4 regions of the Vibrio algivorus genome follow, and region 3 is predicted to be linked to each of the others. Evidence: predicted binding sites of a transcription regulator. Region 3 holds the regulator's gene; each other region holds the start of a gene.

Region 1 (3,186 bases), 280 kb from region 3:
AAAGCTCGTGTTGAAAATATTAAGATAGAAAAATAAAAACACGTAAGTCACTGGAAGAAAGAAGGTCACCCTATTGAGGTGGCCTTTTTATTATCAAACGTTTTATAGGTGAATAATGCAAGATCAAGAATTTTGGCATAATAAATGGGCAGAAAATAAAATTGGTTTTCATTTAGAAGATGTAAATCCACTTTTAATTAACTATTGGGAAGTTGTATCTGCTGATCGATATCATTCTGTTCTCGTTCCGTTATGTGGAAAAACAGAAGATCTGGTTTGGCTTGCGCAAAAACATAATGAAGTGACAGGGGTTGAACTTAGCAATATTGCGGTACGTGCCTTTTTTGCTGAGCACTTTTATACCCCAATGGTTACACCGCTTAATGGACAGCATGAGTTGTACCAGTTCGATGAGTTGTCTATTTATGCCGGAGACTTCTTCACTGCGCCATTGACGCAATTTGATCGCATCTATGACCGTGCAGCTTTAATTGCACTGCCGGCTGACTTACGTGTTGCTTATGCTGAACGTATTAAGTCATTACTTGCACCAGGTGGGAAAATTTTGTTAGTGACATTGGATTATGACCAATCTGAAATGTCAGGGCCACCGTTTAGCGTACCTGCTAAAGAAATTGAAAGCTTATTTGCAGGGTATAAAGTGACTCATTTAAATCGTGATGATGGTGATAGTGAACATCCAAGAATCAAACAAGGGCTGTCTCGCTTTGCCGAAGAAGTCTGGTTGCTTGAGTCATAATTTTGTTATTGTTGCTCGAAAATAATGGAATCGATATTATTTTCGAGCAACGAGCAACGAGCAACGAGCAACGAGAAGTAACTAGAAGCTGACGTTAACTTTCCTAGCAGCTTTAACGGCATCAGAAATTGCATTTTCAACATTATCACGTCGTGTCAGCGTAACCCCTAAACGACGACGACCATCAATATCCGGTTTACCAAAGAGACGAACTTGAGTTTGCGGTGCAGCAAGTGCTTCTTGTAACCCTGTGAAACTAATATTTTGTGAACACCCTTCAGCGAGAATTACCGCGGAAGCACTTGGCCCGTATTGAGTAATACTATTAATTGGTAAACCAGTAAAGGCACGAACATGTAGGGCGAATTCTGATAGCTCTTGTGAAATTAATGTCACCATGCCGGTATCGTGTGGGCGAGGGGATACTTCACTGAAAATTACTTCATCACCTTTGACGAAAAGCTCGACACCAAATAACCCATAACCGCCCAAAGCGTTTACCACTTTCTCAGCCATTTGCTCTGCGGCAGTTAATGCAGCTTGCGACATTGCTTGTGGCTGCCAAGATTCACGGTAATCACCATCTTCTTGCCTGTGTCCAATCGGAGCACAAAAATGCACACCATCGACAGCACGAACAGTAAGTAGAGTGATTTCATAATCAAAATCGACAAAGCCTTCAACGATAACTCTACCCGCTCCAGCACGGCCACCTTCTTGCGCGTATTGCCATGCAGATTCCATATCCGCTTTGCTCTTAATGATGCTTTGACCTTTACCTGATGAGCTCATGATTGGTTTTACCACACAAGGCATAGAAACAAATTCTACTGATTGTTTGAATTCTTCATAAGTATCGCAAAAACGATAAGGAGAGGTTGTAACGCCAAGATCTTCTGCTGCTAAACGACGAATACCTTCACGGTTCATAGTTAGCTTTGTTGCATTTGCTGTTGGAACAATCGTGACGCCTTTTTGTTCTAACTCAACCAGCTTGTCAGTAGCAATCGCTTCAATTTCAGGAACAACGTAATCTGGTTTTTCTTGGTTGATTATGGCCTCAATTGTCTCGCCATCTAACATATCAACAGTATAACTTCGGTGGGCAACTTGCATCGCCGGAGCATTGGCGTAGCGATCTAGTGCAATGACTTCCAAGCCTAAACGTTGGCATTCAATGGCTACTTCTTTACCTAGTTCACCTGAACCAAGTAGAAGTACTTTTGTGGCAGAAGGAGAGGTCGCCGTTCCAAACATGTCTTTATTCCTATAACAGATCTACTTTGATACCCACGTATTAAGTAGGTAATTAATTGGCGTGATTTTAAAGGTAGGCAAACGTTTGCGCAACAAGTTAGGGAGAATTTCTTTTAATAAAAAGTCCGTAAACTATATTGAAGGTCGTTTACGGACGGTTTATCACCATTGCTTTAATATCTGTATTTAGATGGATAAATAATCAATCGTGATGTCGGGGTTAATCGCTTCCAGTGTAGATTGTGTTTCTGCCAAGTGACTAATGGTTCCACTTGCATTCTCTGCTAGTACCACGGATTCAATATTGGCTAGATCTTCACCAGCTAATAATAATAGGTTAATCGCAACCTGTAGTGGAGGAAGGCTTGGATTAAATGCAGCATTTTCTGCATAACTACCAGAATAAATAGCCCCTGATTGTGTCTTCAATGTTACACCACTGTGATTATTGCTGTATGGCGCATAGCTGTTATTTAGTGCTTTTATAGTAGAGATAATAGCAGCATTGTCGCTATCAAACTGATAACTGTGTTGTTGGTTATCCATTAAGCGAGCTTCGATACCTAAATCTTTAGGACCAAATGATTCAGGTAACAATTCCGCTAATCGATAGGCAGGGCGCTCAGGAAGTTGAATGGATAGGTTTTCAATACCATTTAATTCATTCATAAATTGGCGGCAGTGACCACAAGGTGTGTGGTTGATGGTGATATTTTTTAGCCCTGTTTCACCTTTCATCCATGCATGGCTGATTGCCGATTGTTCTGCATGAACCGTTTGGTTTAACTGCACTCCAGCAATTTCAATATTTGCTCCGAAGTAGATGTTTCCAGATAAACCCTCTGCGATAGCACCAACGTGGAAGTTGGAAATTTCACAATAAGCACGAGTAGCCGCGATAGGCAGTAAGGCGAGTTTAAATTCTGTGTCAGTCATGCCTGATTGCGATAACAATGCTTGATAATCCGTTGCGGAGAAGTGACCACTGAAATCAGCTGTTTGCATTTGAGAAACAATACGATCAGCAAGCTCTGTAGGTAAGTGCGCTACAGATTTTGGATTAATATGTTGAGTCATTAGGTTTCCTTGTAATTCACGTATAAGTGAGTTGCTAAGCTCATTTTTGTGTAATTATATTTTATGGTTACATTTTTATTGTGAAATAAATC
Region 2 (3,186 bases), on a different contig from region 3:
TTGCATACGCGAAGAAAGGTCATCTAACTTTTGACTTTGTTTTTCTAACTGGTAGCGAGGATGCTGCTTTTCTAATGCAAATTGTAGTCGATTGAGCTGCGTTTTTTTCTGATGGCTATAATGACGCCAGGCACTCATTAACGCTTGTTGCTTGCTTAAAATGGTTTGTGCTTTATGACTATTATCTCGGCTAACTAATTCTGCCGCAGCAGATGGTGTCGGTGCACGAACATCTGCAACAAAATCGGCAATGGTGACATCAACTTCATGGCCAACTGCACTGACAATCGGGATCTGGCTTGCGGATATGGTTCTTGCCACTATTTCATGGTTAAAACACCATAGATCTTCTAGTGAACCACCGCCTCGTCCTACAATTAAAATATCGCATTCATTACGGCTGTTCGCTCGACCAATCGCTTGAGCAATTTTAAATGCGGCGTCTTCGCCCTGTACCGTAGTAGGGTAAATAATGACTGGTAGGCTAGGATCACGACGCTTCAAAACATCTAATATGTCATATAAAGCAGCGCCAGTTTTAGAAGTGATAACGCCGATGCGTTTGGGATTAGCGGGTAACGGTTTTTTTAGATGCTGAGCAAATAACCCTTCACCCGCTAATTTCATTTTTAATTCATCGAACATTTGTTGTAAGCGACCATCGCCTTCAGGCTGCATATTTTCGACGATAAGCTGATAGTCGCCACGTGGTTCATATAAAGATAAACGGGCTTTAACGAGAACTTGATTACCATTAAGCGGTTTAAAGCTCACTCGTCGGTTATTACCTTTAAACATGGCACACTTAACTTGAGCTCGTGTATCTTTTAAAGAGAAATACCAATGACCAGAAACGGGCGCTGAAAAGTTCGATAGTTCACCAATAAGCCATACAATGCCCATCTCATTTTCAAGTAGCATTCTGACTTCGGCATTTAAACGAGAGACGGTAAAAATATTGGGATTAGAATGTAGAGTCATCGGTCGCCATTTTTAGATCAAAAAGAGGTAAGCAATCGATTTTATTATAGCGTTAGTTGGATTTTGAGCCTAATTAAGTTGTCGATTATCTGAGAAAAAACACATTTAATAAGCTCAATAAACAAACGATTTTTAACCATATTTTTTATCGATAAATTTATTGATGAAAATATCATAAAGAAACTAACAAAAACGTCTAGTCAAACGATTGCGTGAGGCGTATAATCCCGCTGCAATATCAAATCCCAAATTCATTTTGTTATGCGAAACGATGAAATGAGTTTATCGCGGAGAGCTAAAGCTCAATGCGGGATTTATTCCTCCAAAACTCTTATGTGAGATATTGCAATGTTACGAATCGCTAAAGAAGCTTTAACGTTTGATGACGTACTGCTCGTCCCAGCACACTCTACTGTTCTTCCAAATACAGCTGATCTTCGCACTCAGTTGACCAAAAAGATCACCCTTAATGTCCCAATGATCTCTGCCGCTATGGATACGGTAACAGAAGCTCGTTTGGCTATTGCTCTAGCTCAAGAAGGCGGAATCGGTTTTATTCACAAGAATATGTCGATCGAGCAACAAGCTGAAGAAGTTCGCTTAGTAAAAATTTACGAAGCGGGTGTGGTTAGCAATCCTGTGACTATCCGTCCTGATGAAACCATTGCTGATGTGAAAGCATTAACCGAGAAACACGGTTTTGCTGGTTTTCCTGTTGTGACAGAAAGTAACGATCTTGTTGGTATTATTACCGGTCGTGACGTGCGTTTTGTAACCGATTTAACGAAAACCGTTGAACAAGTGATGACACCAAAAGATCGCCTGGCTTCTGTTAAAGAAGGCGCATCAATGAGTGAAGTTCAACAATGCATGCAAGCACATCGAGTTGAGAAAGTATTAGTAGTAAATGATGCTTTCCAACTTTCTGGCATGATCACCGCAAAAGATTTCCAAAAAGCAGAACGTAAACCTAACGCTTGTAAAGATGAGCGTGGCCGTTTACGTGTTGGTGCTGCCGTTGGTGCGGGTGCTGGTAATGAAGAACGTGTTAAAGCGCTAGTTGAAGCGGGTGTTGATGTACTATTGATTGATTCTTCTCACGGTCATTCTCAAGGTGTTCTTGATCGCATTAAAGAAACTCGTGCTCTATATCCTGATCTGCAAATCATCGGTGGTAATGTAGCAACGGCTGCTGGTGCTCGTGCACTCATTGATGCCGGTGTAGATGCGGTTAAAGTCGGTATCGGCCCTGGTTCTATTTGTACTACTCGTATCGTAACGGGCGTAGGTGTTCCACAAATTACTGCGATTTCAGAAGCGGCTAGCGCAGCAGCTGAATTTGGCATTCCTGTGATTGCTGATGGTGGTATTCGTTTCTCTGGTGATATCTGTAAAGCGATTGCCGCTGGCGCATCTTGCGTGATGGTGGGCTCAATGTTCGCAGGTACTGAAGAAGCACCGGGTGAAGTCATTCTTTTCCAAGGCCGTTCTTACAAGTCTTATCGTGGTATGGGCTCACTAGGCGCGATGTCTCAAGGTTCATCAGACCGTTACTTCCAATCGGATAATGCGGCAGACAAGCTAGTGCCAGAAGGTATCGAAGGTCGCATCGCTTATAAAGGTCGTCTAAAAGAAATCATTCATCAACAAATGGGTGGTTTACGTTCAAGCATGGGCTTAACTGGCAGTGCAACTATCGAAGATATGCGTACTAAAGCCGAATTTGTTCGTATTTCTGGTGCCGGCATGCAAGAGTCGCATGTGCATGATGTACAGATCACCAAAGAAGCACCTAACTACAACAGAATGTAAGTTTTGAATCTATGGGTAAAGTGAGTCATTCGATGAAGCTTTACCCTGATAATATTTTAATGGTGCGAGTGATTGAGTTTAGATAAAGAGGAACTAGTCTTTTCGAAACTCGAAACTCGAAACTCGAAACTCGAAACTCGAAACTCGAAACTCGAAACTCGAAACTCGTACCACACCCACTTTGATTAGATTATTAGAGAACACTAATGACAACCAATATCCATGCTGAACGCATTTTAATTTTAGATTTTGGCTCTCAATACACCCAATTGATTGCTCGTCGTATCCGTGAAATCGGTGTGTACTGTGAATTGTGGAGCTGGGATGTAGACGAAGCGGATATCCGTGAATTTAATCCAAACGGTATTATCTTATCGGGCGGCCCAGAAAGTG
Region 3 (3,186 bases):
TTTTGCATTAGCGTTCCATGGGATGGCAAGAAAATGAATGTTAGACAATGCGCCATTTTTCCATGCATAGGTTTTCGTTGTTGGGGCTAACTTACCGCTTGCTTGGGCTGAAAAAACTTCATTTGGGTTGAAGGTAAGAGCAATATCAATTTGATCATCATCGAGCAATTGCAGCATTTCAGGTTGAGTGGTTGGGAATTGGCGGCCTTGTTGCCATAAATAAGGTTGAATAGCATCTAAGTAATCCCATAAAGGTTGAGTTACTTGAGTAAATGAGTCTTCATCAACGGGCTTAGATAGCGCGCTCTTTTCATCAGAAAGTTCGATAAGTAAGGCTTTTAAAAAGCTAGTGCCATGAAACTGAGGTGGCTTAGGGTAGGTAATACGCCCAGGGTGGTGTTTTGCATAATCGAATAATTGTTGTGCTGACTGTGGGGGTGTCGGTAACTTTTTCTGATCATGAATATAGACTAATTGACCCACCCCCCACGGCGCTTCTAATCCTTCTGTTGGTTCAGAAAAATCATTAGTGACAGGGAGACTAGAGTCGACTTTTTTCCAATTTGGCAAGCTTGAAACGAAAGGGCCGTAGAGTAATTGGTTATTCTTCATTGATTTGAAATTTTCACCATTGATCCACACCATATCGACACTACCACCAGAATGTTTTCCAGCAGTTTTTTCAGCGAGCAGGCGAGTGGTGGTTTCGGAAATATCAGTGACCTTAACGTGGTGAAGTTCAATGCCATACTTTTGTTTTACTTGCTTTGCTACCCAACGAAGATAGTCATTAATCTCTTGGCTACCACCCCAAGCATTAAAGTAAACATCTTGTCCTTTTGCTCGTTGTTCAACTTGTTGCCAATCTAACTGGCTAATGGAGATATCTTTAGCAGAAGAAAGCAGTGGCAGAGTGATCAAAATGAAGCTAAGTAGCAGACGTTTCATGTATATCCTTATACAAAGTTAGGTATATCAATATAGACAGATGATCCGCCTAAAAAATTTCAATAAAAAAACCAACGACATCAGCGCTGGTTTAGTTATTCGTTACTCGGCTAAGAATACTACTATTTCAATGTTTTTACCGAAGAGCGTTCAATAATCTCAGGGAACATCTCAAATGTCTGCTTAGCATGATTTTTATCTTTAATACGCTCTAATAAAATCTCTACCGCATTCTTACCTAGACGACGTTTTGGCTGGTGAACTGTCGTTAAAGGTGGTGAGAAGTAAGGTGAAATATCAATGTTATCGTAACCAATAACCGAAATATCTTCTGGTACTTTCATGCCTTTTTCTTGTAAGCGGCTCATTAAGCCGAGTGCCATAATATCGTTAAAGCAGAAAACGGCGGTTGGTTTTTTCTCCATAGCAAGAATTTTATCTGCAGCGATCACGGCGGTATCACACTCAAAGTTACCTTCAAGTAACCACTCTTCTGGAAGCGTTAAACCGTCTTCCGCTAATGCGCGTTTGCAGCCAGAGATGCGTTCTTTACAGGCAACTTTTTCGAAGTGACCACTTAGACAAGCAATATCTTTGTGACCTTGAGCCATGAGGTAACGAGTTGCTAAATAGCCACCTTCTTCAGAGTTATCGATGATCTTATCTGCTTGAGAGCTTTCTGGGCCCCAATCCATGACGACCTTAGGAATATCTGGGTGACCATCTAGCATCTCTTGTAAATCAGCATCTAAGTCTGAACACATCACTAAAAGGCCATCAACACGTTTGCCAGCTAACATACGAATATAATCACGTTGTTTATCTGCACGGCCACCAGTATTACAAAGGATCAGAGTGTAACCTTTGCGGTAACAATAGCTTTCTACGCCATCTACTACTTCGGCAAAAAATGGATTAGTTGACTGCGTTACTAACATACCAATGGTGCTAGTGGTATTGCATTTCAGACTACGGGCAACAGCGCTTGGGGCATAATTCAGTTCTTTCACTGCGGCCATGACTTTTTCTTGAGTTGCTTCTGCAACAAAACGAGTCTTATTGATGACATGTGACACTGTGGTGGTAGAAACACCTGCAATACGTGCGACATCTTTAATTGTAGCCATAGTGAATTTCCTTTATGCCGACGTCTTCGCCGGATTTATTCTAATCTAAAAAGATAAAAGTCGCCTTTAATCAGCGACTTAATTTTATTCTGTATTTTATGAACTACGATTTTAGTCTTAAATGCCATGACTGACAATCAGATATGGCATTTTTATGACAAAACAAATACCGCACGTTAGCAGCAACGTTATCGATTGCTCGCGTATTATCTCGTTACTCTAACGTTGTAGCCGTACCGGAATTCTTCTGGTTACTTAGTGTGTCGCGTAAAGAAGACCACCATCGACCAAGCTGCTCATACCAATAACGTTCACTTTGCTCTAGATATTTCGCTTGTGGAGAATATTTATCCCATGGCTGTTTAATATCATCAAAAGCTAAGTAATTGGTCGGTGCAGGGATAGGTTCAAGTCCTGCTTTGTTAAACTCACCAATAGCACGTTTCATGTGACTGGCAGAGGTGATCAGTACCATACGTTTATCAGCAACAAAACCTGCCGCTTGATGCGCTTCATCCCAAGTATCTTGAGCACTTTCTAATAGAATGATATCGGATTTTGCTACGCCTAATGAAACAGCAACATTCGCCATCATTCGTGCATTACTTACCGATGTGCCACCGTTATAACCAGACAAAATTAATTTTGCTCCAGGGTAGAGGTGTAAAATACGAATACCTTCCGCAAGACGCATCAAACCATTGCGAGATAGTTCCGAAGTTGCTGGAATATCGTTATCAACAATATGGCCACTTCCTAATACCATGACATAGTCAATGGCGCCATCTACTGGCACAAAAGCTTTATAAGCACGCTCAGTTGGTTTCAATAATGAGGTCGAAATGGGTTGGAAAGAAAATAGAAAGATCCCCATTAAAGAAACAAAAGTGAATAAGCACCCTAAGCCGCGTTTGTAGGTGAACATAATAAGAAATAAGCCAATAAAACCTATAATCAACAAGGCAGGCAAAGGCATAAGCAGAGCACCAATTAATTTTTTCAATTCAAACATTTTAAATAGTCCAAAAATTCATCATTCAGCAGGTAAAACGGAGTAATTGCTTTATTCCTGTAATTGCTGTGACAGAATACACGCAAAATTCAGTTATCT
Region 4 (3,186 bases), on a different contig from region 3:
AACGATGCGAGCCTGCAATAATGTGTTCTTGGTGAACGACTTTGCATTCGTTTTCCAGTAAGGTTTGGAAGATATTCAGCTCTGATTGACACAATGCTGGGCATTGTTTCGCGGTATGACAAATTGGACAATGGTTTTCAATGAGTTGATATCCAGTCTCTGTAGTTTCAAGCTCCGCCATGTAACCTTCTTGCTCTCGCAATTGAACTAAAGTTTGTAGTTTTTGTTCGGTACTAGAACATTGGGATAAATTTTGCTGATAGCGCTGGAGAATTTTTGCTTCTCTCTGGGCGGTAACCTTTTCAATCCCTTGTTGGCCATAGGCGTGGCCAATAGCGTTGATGATATCAATACTAAGATCTTGGTGGCGATCGATAAATTGGTCATGGCCCTTTTGGGTTAAAGACCAGTGACGGGCTGGGCGTCCCACTTTGACTTTAATGTCGGAGTGGTTTAGTAACCCTTCATCTTCTAACGCTTGTAGATGTTGGCGTGCACCCATGCTGGTGATCGATAACTCATCGGCCAGTTGGCGCGCGGTAATTTTTCCTTCACGCTTTATTTTATGGAGAATTTTATCGCTGCTTTTCATTGATTGCCTTTGGGGGCTGTATTGTGCCGCGTTTTGGAAGTCACTTGGCTATATGATGGCGCAAAAATTAAATAAAGCAAATGCTTAACATACTCTAAAATCCTTTGTAAGGAGAATAAAAAACGCAACCCGAAAGTTGCGTTTGTAAGCTATACCCAAGTAAACTCGAATTATAAGATGTGCTGTCTTACTTCATCATCTTTACGTTCAAGGTAGTGAATCGACTTGATGCGACGAATCGTACGGCTCTTACCACGAATCACTAAGGTTTCTGTGGTTGCGATATTTCCTGTACGAGTGATACCTTCAAGTAGGTCACCTTTGGTAATACCGGTTGCAGCAAAGACTACATTATCACTGCGCGCCATATCATCCATTTTTAAGATCACATTTGCTTGTACACCCATTTCGGCGCAACGTTGTAATTCTAATTCACCGTGAGTGCGGTTTTCTGGAGTATCCCCTTTAACTTCATGACGAGGTAGTAGACGACCTTGCATGTCACCATCTAATGCACGAATGACTGCCGCAGATACAACACCTTCAGGTGCGCCACCAATGCAGTACATCATGTCCACTTCGCTATCTGGCATACAAGTTAAAATAGAAGCTGCAACATCACCATCTGGCACGGCAAAAACACGAGCACCCATTTGTTGAATTTTAGCGATAATCTCGTCATGGCGAGGTTTGGCTAAAGTGATAACAGTCAGTTCATTGAGTGGCTTATTAAGTGCTTTAGCGACATTTAAGATGTTATCTTCAACCGATTTAGAAAGATCAAGACAACCTTTAGCACCAGGACCCACGACAAGTTTTTCCATATACATATCAGGAGCTTTTAAGAAGCTACCTTTTTCGCCTGCTGCCAGTACTGCTAGTGCATTCGACTGACCCATAGCGGTCATACGGGTGCCTTCGATTGGGTCAACCGCGATATCGACTGCATCGCCACCTAGGCCAACTTGCTCACCAATATAAAGCATTGGTGCTTCATCAATTTCACCTTCACCGATAACAATTTCACCGCTGATTTCTGTGTCATTCAGTAGGGTACGCATTACGGCTACTGCAGCGCCATCGGCTGCGTTCTTATCGCCTCGGCCTAACCATTTATATCCGGCAAGCGCAGCACCTTCTGTGACTCGAGAAAATGCCAATGCTAAATCGCGTTTCATACTGACTCCAAATAAAACAAAGGGAAGAAAATTATGCGGCGCATTTTAGCACAGCCAGAACGGTAACGTTTGCTTTTTTGGTTGGATCATTACGCAACGATAGCTACAGAGGTCTTCATAGAGCTCATTAAAGGGAGTCAATATGCGGGCTAATGTCATAATTGAGTTAGCTTTGCTGTTTTTTTGCGCAACCGAACAAAAATAGTTAAATAAGACGGTGGCGCTTACAACGAAGCTGAGTAGAATGAGGGTAACAAACGTGATAGGGCGTGACCTTGGGTTAGCTTTATTGCTCACCATGATCATTTTATAGGTATCAGAGATGTCTTTCGAAGTATTAGAACAGCTAGAAGCAAAAATTCAAACCGCGGTAGATACTATTGCATTATTACAAATGGAAGTTGACGAGCTTAAAGAAAAGAATCAACAACTAGCTTCAGAAGCCGGTCAACTACGCGAAGGTCGTGAAGAGTTAGAACAACAAACTCAAGCGATGCGCCAAGAGCAGCAAGCATGGCAAGAGCGTATCCGTAACCTACTTGGTAAAATGGATGACGTTGAATAATTAAAGCTATTATCGTTTTATACCCGTCATACTTGAAGCTGCAGTTTTGTTGTCAGTGTTCATTCACTTGTCTCCTCACTGCAACTCCAATGACTTTGGGTATAGATAGCAGTAGATAAACAAAAAACAGAGCCGATTGAGCTCTGTTTTTTTGTTTATAAGAATTTGAGGAGATGAGATTAACGGTTTAAAGGCTCAACGTCGTCTAGTTCTTCATCTAACTCTAGATCAACATCTAACGGTTCTTGAGAAATGATCACACCAGTATTGTCGGCATAAAGGTGATCTTCAGGTAAGAAGGTAACCCCACCAAAGTTGACCGGTACATCGACTTCACCGATGTTGTTCTGAGTGGCTCCGACAGGAATAGCAGCAATGGCTTGAATGCCAATTTCCATTTCTTCTAAGTCATCAATTTCACGAACACAGCCGTAAACCACTAGGCCTTCCCAGTCATTTTCTTCTGCTAACGCGGCAATCTCAGCATCAATCAGTGCACGACGCAGTGAGCCGCCGCCATCAATTAATAGCACTCGACCAGTACCATCTTCTTGTAAAATAGAACGAATAATGCCGTTATCTTCAAAGCATTTCACTGTGGTTAATTGGCCTGCGAATGAGGTTAAGCCACCAAAATTACTGAACATAGGCTCAACAACATCAACTTGGTCTTGGTAAATATCACACAGTGCAGAGGTATTATATTCCATAGTGGTTTTCTCTTTGCTTGCGGAGGATGGTTAAGAGTACATGACTAACGAGTATATAGGGTCATTATTGCTTTGCAATGACAAAGGACAATTTCCTGAAAAGACTTTGATCTCATCAGGGTAATCGTCCTGAACAGAGTG

What was found. The regulator PurR, encoded in region 3, represses purine synthesis genes. The targets are predictions, from matches to a motif close to TNANGNAAACGTTTNCNTNA.
Region 1: a site for PurR is predicted at 2,091-2,110, ahead of purT (formate-dependent phosphoribosylglycinamide formyltransferase). Genes of this name have one in related genera too.
Region 2: a site for PurR is predicted at 1,178-1,197, ahead of guaB (IMP dehydrogenase). Genes of this name have one in related genera too.
Region 4: a site for PurR is predicted at 1,828-1,847, ahead of glpX (class II fructose-bisphosphatase). Genes of this name have one in related genera too.

Annotation. Positions count from the first base shown of each region.
Region 1 covers NZ_BSPV01000004.1:528,306-531,491, reverse strand. The annotation lists gene ihfA (integration host factor subunit alpha) at 1-36, shown strand, start outside; gene QQJ93_RS08175 (thiopurine S-methyltransferase) at 116-760, shown strand; gene purT (formate-dependent phosphoribosylglycinamide formyltransferase) at 842-2,017, opposite strand; gene cdd (cytidine deaminase) at 2,204-3,094, opposite strand.
Region 2 covers NZ_BSPV01000009.1:48,035-51,220, forward strand. The annotation lists gene xseA (exodeoxyribonuclease VII large subunit) at 1-981, opposite strand, end outside; gene guaB (IMP dehydrogenase) at 1,330-2,793, shown strand; gene guaA (glutamine-hydrolyzing GMP synthase) at 3,000-3,186, shown strand, end outside.
Region 3 covers NZ_BSPV01000004.1:248,176-251,361, forward strand. The annotation lists gene QQJ93_RS06870 (ABC transporter substrate-binding protein) at 1-948, opposite strand, end outside; gene purR (HTH-type transcriptional repressor PurR) at 1,071-2,075, opposite strand; gene elyC (envelope biogenesis factor ElyC) at 2,290-3,087, opposite strand.
Region 4 covers NZ_BSPV01000005.1:76,680-79,865, forward strand. The annotation lists gene QQJ93_RS08645 (helix-turn-helix transcriptional regulator) at 1-592, opposite strand, end outside; gene glpX (class II fructose-bisphosphatase) at 763-1,770, opposite strand; gene zapB (cell division protein ZapB) at 2,093-2,335, shown strand; gene rraA (ribonuclease E activity regulator RraA) at 2,515-3,045, opposite strand.